2 regions of the Motilibacter peucedani genome follow, and region 2 is predicted to be linked to the other one. Evidence: riboswitches for the same ligand, from Rfam matches in the RefSeq annotation. Region 2 holds a riboswitch; the other holds the start of a gene.
The links. A riboswitch is a leader RNA that binds a small molecule or an ion and turns the genes downstream of it on or off. The one in region 2 is predicted to bind S-adenosylmethionine.
Positions count from the first base shown of each region.

Region 1 (4,201 bases), on a different contig from region 2:
CCGACGTAGTGGGTCAGCCGCTCGGCACCGTCGAAGACGGGCGAGAGCGAGACCTCGTTCCAGAAGGCGGTGCCGTCCTTGCGGTAGTTCAGCAGCACGACCTGCGTCGGCTGCTGGGCGTCGATCGCCTCGCGCATGGCGACGATCGCGGCCGGGTCGGTGTCGGGGCCCTGGAGGAAGCGGCAGTTGACCCCGATGACCTCGTCCTCGGTGTAGCCGGTCGTGGCGAGGAAGGCGGGGTTGACCCACACCAGCGGGTTGTCCTCGCGGTGCGGGTCGGTGATGGTGAAGCTCAGCCCGGCCGCCACGAGGGCGCGCCCGCGCACCTCGAACAGCTCGTCGGTGAGCAGGCCCGGGTCGACCGCGAGCAGGATGACCAGCGAGGCGGCCGCCAGGCCGATGACCTCGGGCAGCGGGGCTGCGGTGAGCCACAGGACGCGCGGGGGCGCCCCGTCGCGCGGGCGCTGCACGACCGAGGCGCCGCGCACGGCGGAGCCGGCGGCGGCCTGCGCGAAGGGCCCGTCGTCGTCGAGGCCGGCGCTGAAACCCGCGTCGCGCGCCCACTCCGAGACCGGGAAGGGCAGCACCGAGTCGCACAGCTCGCGCGCGAGGGGGTTGGAGTAGGTGACGGTGCCCGCGTCGGTGTCGAGCACCAGCACGGCGAACGGGATGTCGGAGAGCACGCGCGGCAACCGGCGGCGCCCCTCAGCGCCGGATGCGACCGCCTCGATGCCCAGCCCGTCGGCCTGCGCTGCGAGAGCCTCGATGGGGCCTCTCCTCACTGTCTGCTCGTCCCGCGGCCGGTGCGAGCCCTGTCCGTGTCGGCACCCATAGTGCCAGCCCTTCGGCTCCTGCGAACGCCGAAGGCCCGGCCCCCCGTGAGGGACCGGGCCGTCGGGCGCAGCGGGTCAGACCAGGCGGACCTTGTCGGCCTGCGGGCCCTTGTTGCCCTGCGTGATGTCGAACTCGACGCGCGAGTTCTCCTCGAGGGTCTTGAACCCAGGCATGTCGATCGCGCTGTAGTGGACGAACACGTCCGCGCCCCCGTCGACGGCGATGAAGCCGTAGCCCTTCTCGCCGTTGAACCACTTGACAGTGCCCTGCGCCATTGCGTCTCCCTGTGCCGTGCTGTCGGACCCTCGCACCGTGCGGGTTCCGGGTCGGCAGGACTGTAGTGGTACGGCGCGCTCCGCACCACCACATCGGCAGGACTGCCTGCCTGTGGCGTCAGCCGCCGGCGACCGCCGGGATGACAGAGACGGACGAACCCGGAGGAACCGGGGTCGAGAGACCGTCGGCGAAGCGGACGTCCTCGTCGCCGACGTAGACGTTGACGAAGCGGCGCAGGTTGCCCGCGTCGTCGAGCACGCGGCCCCGGATGCCGGGGTGCGCGGACTCGAGCGCGTCGAGCAGGTCGGAGAGCCGCGCGTCGTCGGCGGTCTCGGCCGTCACCTCGGCGGCACCGCCGGTGTAGGTGCGCAGGATGGTCGGGATGCGGACGCTGACGCTCATGCGAGGCCTGCCTTCTGGAACGCGGAGTACGACGGGTCGATGGTGGCGGTGGGGCCGACGACGGGCGCGACGGCGTCGAGGGTCTTGAGCCCGTCGCCGGTGTTGAGCAGCACGGTCTCGGCGTCGGGGTCGAGCAGGCCGGCGGCCAGCAGCTTGCGGGTCACGGCGACCGTGACGCCGCCCGCGGTCTCGGCGAAGATGCCCTCGGTGCGGGCGAGCAGGCGGATGCCCTCGACGACCTCCTCGTCGGTGACGTCGGCCACCGCGCCGCCGGTGCGCCGCACGACGTCGAGCGCGTAGGGCCCGTCGGCGGGGTTGCCGATCGCGAGCGACTTGGCGATCGTCGCGGGGCGCACGGGCCGGACGACGTCGGCGCCGGCGGCGAAGGCCGCCGAGACCGGCGAGCACCCGGTGGCCTGGGCGCCGAAGACGGCGTAGGGCGTCGGCTCGACCAGCCCGGCGGCGCCGAGCTCGCGGAAGCCCTTGTCGACCTTGGTCAGCAGCGAGCCCGAGGCGACCGGCGAGACGACCTGCTCGGGCAGGTGCCAGCCGAGCTGCTCGGCGATCTCGAAGCCGACCGTCTTGGAGCCCTCGGCGTAGTAGGGCCGCAGGTTGATGTTGACGAAGCCCCACGACTCCTGGTCGGCGGCGACCTCGCTGCACAGGCGGTTGACGTCGTCGTAGGACCCGTCGACCGCGACCAGCGCGCCGCCGTAGACCGCCGTGGTGATGATCTTGCCGTCCTCGAGGTCGCTCGGGACGAAGACGACCGAGCGCAGGCCGGCCCGGGCCGCCGCCGCGGCGACCGCGTTGGCCAGGTTGCCCGTCGAGGCGCAGGCCAGGGTGGTGAAGCCCAGCTCGCGGGCCGCGCTGAGCGCGACCGCCACGACGCGGTCCTTGAACGAGTGGGTCGGGTTGCCCGAGTCGTCCTTGACCCACAGCGACTTCAGGCCGAGCTCGCGGGCCAGGTTGTCGGCGCGCACCAGGCGGGTGAGCCCCGGCTGGAGGCCCGGCGCGGCGGCGACGTCCTCGGGCACGGGGAGGAAGTCCTTGTAGCGCCAGATCGACTGCGGGCCCGCGGCGACCGACTCGCGGGTCACCGGGCGCAGGTCGTAGACGACCTCGAGCGGGCCGAAGCACTCGAGACAGGCGTAGTGGGCGCCGAGCGAGGTGCGGGTGCCGCACTCGCGGCAGGCCAGCGCGACGGCGGGGCCGAAAGGGGCGCGGACCGCAGAGCGGGGTCCAGCAGACGTGAGCGTCATGACGATCGAGGCCTCTCCTCATCTTCCCTGCGGAGTTTCCGCAGGCCGGAGTTGGCACCTACTCCTCGACGGGCCTCGTGCTGACGAAGACGTTCGAGGAGGGTTGCCGGGACGTCGACGGGCCGTTCCCTCAGTCCCTCTGGATGAGCAATGTTCAGTTGTGCCGACCAGGATAGACGATCCGGCCGGGAGCCGTCAGGCCCCCCGGCCGAACCACTGGTCGGGTGCCGGGCCGCCGCGCAGTGCGCCCCAGGTCTGCGGGCCGACGACGCCGTCGACGGCCAGTCCGTGCGCCCGCTGGAAGGCGCGTACCGCCAGCGCGGTCGCCCGGCTGAACTGCTCGGCGGGCGGGAGGCCGAGACGCGTACGCAGCTCGACGACCGCGGGCCCGTGCGAACCGCGCCGGAGCAGCGGCAGCGCGCGCGCCGCGGGCGCGGCGCCCGGGCACACCAGGTCCGAGTCGCGGACGCTGTCGTACCACTGGGCGAGCACCACCGGACCGCCGGAGAAGGAGGCCTCGGTGCACATGGCGAGCGCGGCCGACCGGCCGCGCCGGCCGGCGGTCGCCCAGACGGGCAGCTCGGAGCGCAGCCCGCCGGTGATCTCGCGCCAGCCGGAGAGGTAGGAGTAGAAGCCGACGCCCAGGCCGCGGTCCTGCAGAGCGCGGACGCTGCCCGTGATCACGGCGACGTTGTCGGCGGGCACCTTGGTCCAGGGCTGGTCGCGGCGGTGCTCGACGTCGAGCCAGACCATCGGCACGTCGATCCCGTGCGCGGCCAGCACGCCGGCCGACCACAGCCCCTGCGCGTAGCCCGCGTTCGAGAGCCGGCCGGCGCGCGTCGAGGAGTCGTACGGTCCGGTGGCCCCGGTCGCGCGCAGCTGGGCGGCCGTCGGCATCGCGGCGAAGGTGTAGGCGCCGAGCCGGGCGCCGGTGCGCGCCACGTGCGCGAGCTGGGTGTCGAGGCAGGGGTTCGGCGCGTACGGGCGTCCCTGCGTCAGGCCGACCACCACGAACCCGGCGCCGGCCCCGGGCATCGGCAGCCCGTAGCCCGGCGCGTGCGGGCACTGCGGCCACGACACGTCGCCGCCGTCGCCGGTGGCGGCCTGCGCCCCGGCGGCGTGGAGGGGCAGCAGGGCCAGCACCGCGAGCAGCAGCAGGCCGAGACGACGGGGCACAGCGGGGCTCCTCGGAGGTGCGGGGACGCGGACTCTGCTCCTCCGATCGGTCGACGGAGCCCGGGACTGGAGCCCATCCCGGCTAGTGTTCGCCGGGTGGCTGCGTCCCTGCTCGTCGCGTCCAACCGCGGTCCGCTCTCGTTCCACCTCGACGCCGAGGGGCGGCCGCGGGGGCGCCGGGGCGGCGGCGGGCTGGTCTCGGCGCTCTCGAGCGCCGGGCGCGACACCAGCTCGGCGCTGTGGGTGTGCAC
Region 1 is NZ_RBWV01000016.1:51,196-55,396, reverse strand. It holds gene CLV35_RS17910 (SpoIIE family protein phosphatase) at 1-782, opposite strand, end outside; gene CLV35_RS17905 (cold-shock protein) at 909-1,109, opposite strand; gene CLV35_RS17900 (ubiquitin-like small modifier protein 1) at 1,228-1,512, opposite strand; gene thrC (threonine synthase) at 1,509-2,774, opposite strand; SAM riboswitch class I at 2,790-2,924, opposite strand; gene CLV35_RS20640 (peptidoglycan-binding protein) at 2,970-3,950, opposite strand; gene CLV35_RS17885 (alpha,alpha-trehalose-phosphate synthase (UDP-forming)) at 4,047-4,201, shown strand, end outside.
Region 1: linked by a shared signal. The riboswitch ahead of thrC (threonine synthase) and the one ahead of CLV35_RS14085 (3'(2'),5'-bisphosphate nucleotidase CysQ) in region 2 are both predicted to bind S-adenosylmethionine.

Region 2 (4,201 bases):
TCGGGATCCTGTCGCAGCTGATCGCCCTGCTCATGGCGCCGACGGTCCTGGGCGCCGGCGTGTGGGCCGCGGGCGTGCCGATGCTGGTCGTCGCCGCCGTGGCGCTGGTGCTCGTGCTGCTGCCGCAGGTGGGCGGCCGCCTCGACGACGGCGCCCGCCCGTAGCCCTGTCGCACGCCACCGCAGCGAGTGCGGGCCCTCAGTCCTCGGTGAGCAGGCCCTCGCGCAGCTGGGCCAGCGTGCGGGCGAGCAGCCGTGACACGTGCATCTGCGAGATGCCGACCTCGACCGCGATCTCCGACTGGGTCATGCCGCGGAAGAAGCGCAGCAGCAGGATCTTCTGCTCGCGCGGGGGCAGCCGCTCGAGCATCGGCTTGAGCGACTCGCGGTACTCGACGCCCTCGAGCGCCTCGTCGTCGACGCCCAGGGTGTCGACGACCGCCACGGAGTCCTCGTCGCCCTGGTCGCTGGCGTCGAGGGAGAGGGTGGAGTAGGCGTTGGCCGACTCGAGGCCCTCGAGGACCTCCTCGTCGGTGATGCCGAGGTGCTCGGCCAGCTCGTGCACCGTGGGGCTGCGCCCGTTCTTCTGCGACAGCTCGCCGGTGGCCTGGGTGAGGGTGAGGCGCAGCTCCTGCAGGCGCCGGGGCACGCGCACGGCCCAGCCCTTGTCGCGGAAGTGGCGCTTGATCTCGCCGACGATGGTCGGGGTCGCGTAGGTCGAGAACTCGACGCCGCGGAACGGGTCGAAGCGGTCGACCGACTTGATCAGCCCGATCGTGGCGACCTGCACGAGGTCGTCGTAGGGCTCGCCGCGGTTGCGGAAGCGGCGGGCGAGGTGCTCGACGAGCGGCAGGTGCTGCTCGACGAGCGCGTCGCGGACCCGCTTGTGCTCCGGGGTGTCGGCCTCGATGCCGGCGAGGGTGGCGAACAGCGCCTTCGTGCGCTCGCGGTCGACGCCGACGCCCGAGGAGGCGGGGATGACGACGCGTGCCGGCGCCTCGGGGGCGGCCTCGGCCGGCCCGGCGGTCTCGTCGACGAGCTCGACGGTGCCCTCGGGCGACACGACGACCTCGGGACCCGCGACGGGGCCGCCGGTCACGCGCCCACGCCCGCGAGCTGCTCGCGGCGCTTGTGCAGCGAGATCCAGACGGTCAGGCCCTCGCCCACGCCGGCGTCGACCTCGCCGGCCAGCGCGGTGAGCACGGTCCAGGAGAAGGTCTCGCGCTCGGGCAGGCTGCCGCGCGTGGTGGGGGCGCTCACGGTGATGAGCAGCCCGTCGGCCTCGAGCTCGAAGGTGCAGCTGAGGTCGGCGCCCGGGGCGGCCTGCGGCAGGAGCATCGCGCAGGCCTCGTCCACGGCGATGCGGAGGTCCTCGATCTCGTCGAGGGTGAAGTCGAGGCGGGCGGCGAGCCCGGCCGTCGCGGTGCGCAGCACCGAGAGGTAGGCGCTCGACGCGGGCAGCGTGACCTGCACGGCGTCGGAGCTCGTCCCCCACGGTCCCTGCTCGGTCTGCTGGGTCGTCTGCTGCGGGACAGCTGACAGGCCGCTCTCGCTCAACCCGGACTCCTCTGCGGACGCGCACTGCGGACGCGCGGGGCGGGTCCCCGAGCGGCGCTGCCCACGGTACCCCGTGACCGGCGGCCCGCACGCGAGCGCACCGGGGGGCTTCCGCCCGCGCCCGCGCAGGCCTAGCGTGCCGGAGGTGGTCGTCCCGCTCGCCGCCCGGCAGGCCGCGCTCGTCGGCCGGCTGGCGCGCGCCTACGCGGCGCTGCTCGGCGCTGCCGCGGAGGAGCACGACGGCATGCACGTCCGGCACGGGCTCCCGCGCCGCGCCTACCCGCGCGGCGGCGTCACCTGGGGCGACACCTACGTCTGCGGCAGCGCCCCCTGGGCGCGCTCGCCCGAGCGGCTGCGGCACGAGCGGGTGCACGTCGAGCAGTGGCGTACCTACGGGCTGTGGTTCGCTCTGCTCTACCTGCGCGCCGGGCGGGACCCCCTGCACAACCGGTTCGAGATCGAGGCAGGTCTCCACGACGGGGGCTACGTGCGGTGAGCGACGGCGACGGGACCGGCCTCGGCACGGTCGAGGTGGGCGAGCGCGGCATCCGGCTCGGGCAGCTGCTCAAGCTGGCCGGGCTCGTCGACACGGGCGGCGAGGCCAAGCTGGCGGTCGAGCAGGGGCGGGTGCGGGTCAACGGCGCGGTCGAGACGCGGCGCGGCGCCCAGCTCGCGGCCGGTGACACCGTCGAGTGCGACGGCCGCTCGGTGCGCCTGGCCTGATCCGCGCCCGGCCTGGCGCCCGGGGACGGGCGACGCCTGTGGCATCCTTGGCGGAGGTCATGAGCGCCAGCGACAAGCCCCGGCTCGCTGGCCGGCAACCCTCCGCCACGGTGGGGTGCTCCGGGTGACGACCAGGCGGGCCGCGCAGGGCGGTCGGCAAGCGTGGTCCTCGGGACGTCCCGAGCGCCAGAGGGCTGGAGCGGAGCGCACAGTGAGCCGGAGCGCACAGTGACCGGGGCCGAGCGGTCGGCCTCGACGGCCAGCGACGTCGCGGTGGCCCGGGCCGCGGCGGGCGAGGCCGCCGACGTCCTGCTGGCTCTGAGGGCGACCTACCCCGACGCGCCCGACCTGCGCGACCGCGGCGACCGCGCCGCCCACGAGACGATCGTCGAGCTGCTGGCGCGGCTGCGCCCCGGTGACGCCGTGCTCTCCGAGGAGGGCGTCGACGACCCGGCCCGGCTGTCCGCGCGCCGCGTGTGGATCGTCGACCCGCTCGACGGCACCCGCGAGTTCGGCGAGGCGGGCCGTCCCGACTGGGCCGTGCACGTCGCGCTCTGGCAGGACGGCGAGCTCACCGACGCCGCCGTCGCGCTCCCGGGCCTCGGCACCGTGCTGGCCACCGACGACGTGCCCCCTCCGCCGCCGCGCGACGGCAGGGCCGCCCCGCGCTTCGCGGTCAGCCGCACCCGCGCGACAGCGCTGGTCACGGGCGTCGCCGAAGCGCTCGGCGGCGAGCTGGTGCCGCTCGGCTCGGCGGGCTACAAGGCCGCCGCCGTCGTCCGCGGCGAGGTGGACGCCTACGTGCACACCGGCGGGCAGTACGAGTGGGACAGCGCCGCGCCCGTCGCCGTCGCCCGCGCGGCAGGGCTGCACACCAGCCGCGTCGACGGCTCGCCGCTCCTCTACAACCAGGCCGACGTGTCGCTGCCCGACCTGGTGGTGTGCCGCGCCGAGCTCGCCGACGACGTGCTGGCCGCCATCGCGCGGCTCTCGCAGCAGTCCGACGACGCAGGGAAGGAGACGATCGCGCGATGACGGTCCCCGGGTCCGCGCACGACTACCGCCTCAGCCAGCTCCAGTCGCTCGAGGCGGAGTCGATCCACATCTTCCGCGAGGTCGTCGCGGAGCTCGAGCGCCCGGTGCTGCTCTTCTCCGGCGGCAAGGACTCGATCGTCATGCTCCGCCTGGCCGAGAAGGCGTTCTGGCCGGCGCGCATCCCCTTCCCGGTGATGCACGTCGACACCGGGCTCAACTTCCCCGAGGTGCTCGAGTTCCGCGACCGCCGGGCCCAGGAGCTCGGCGTCCAGCTGCTGGTCGCCTCCGTGCCCGACGCGATCGAGCGCGGCACCGTGCGCGAGGAGCCCAACGGCTCGCGCAACCGCATCCAGACGCCGGTGCTCCTCGAGGCCGTCGAGAAGCACCGCTTCACCGCGCTGTTCGGCGGGGCCCGCCGCGACGAGGAGAAGGCGCGCGCCAAGGAGCGGGTGTTCTCCTTCCGCGACGACTTCGGCCAGTGGGACCCCAAGAACCAGCGCCCCGAGCTCTGGAACCTCTACAACGGGCGCATCCACCTCGGCGAGTCGATCCGCGTCTTCCCGCTGTCCAACTGGACCGAGCTCGACATCTGGTCCTACATCGCGGCCGAGCAGATCGACATCCCGGCGCTCTACCTCGCCCACGAGCGCGAGGTGGTCGAGCGCGACGGCATGCTCTACGCCGTCAACGAGTTCGTCGTCCCCCGCGAGGGCGAGACGGTGACGACCGAGCGCGTGCGCTACCGCACGATGGGCGACGCGAACCTCACCGCAGCCGTACGCTCCGACGCCGACACGCTCGACAAGGTGGTCGCCGAGGTGGCGACGACGCGGCTGACCGAGCGCGGCGCGACCCGCGGCGACGACCGGGTCAGCGAGGCAGCCATG
Region 2 is NZ_RBWV01000013.1:209,434-213,634, forward strand. It holds gene CLV35_RS14060 (hypothetical protein) at 1-164, shown strand, start outside; gene CLV35_RS14065 (RNA polymerase sigma factor SigF) at 199-1,146, opposite strand; gene CLV35_RS14070 (ATP-binding protein) at 1,095-1,472, opposite strand; gene CLV35_RS14075 (hypothetical protein) at 1,702-2,052, shown strand; gene CLV35_RS14080 (RNA-binding S4 domain-containing protein) at 2,049-2,279, shown strand; SAM riboswitch class IV at 2,335-2,448, shown strand; gene CLV35_RS14085 (3'(2'),5'-bisphosphate nucleotidase CysQ) at 2,508-3,314, shown strand; gene cysD (sulfate adenylyltransferase subunit CysD) at 3,311-4,201, shown strand, end outside.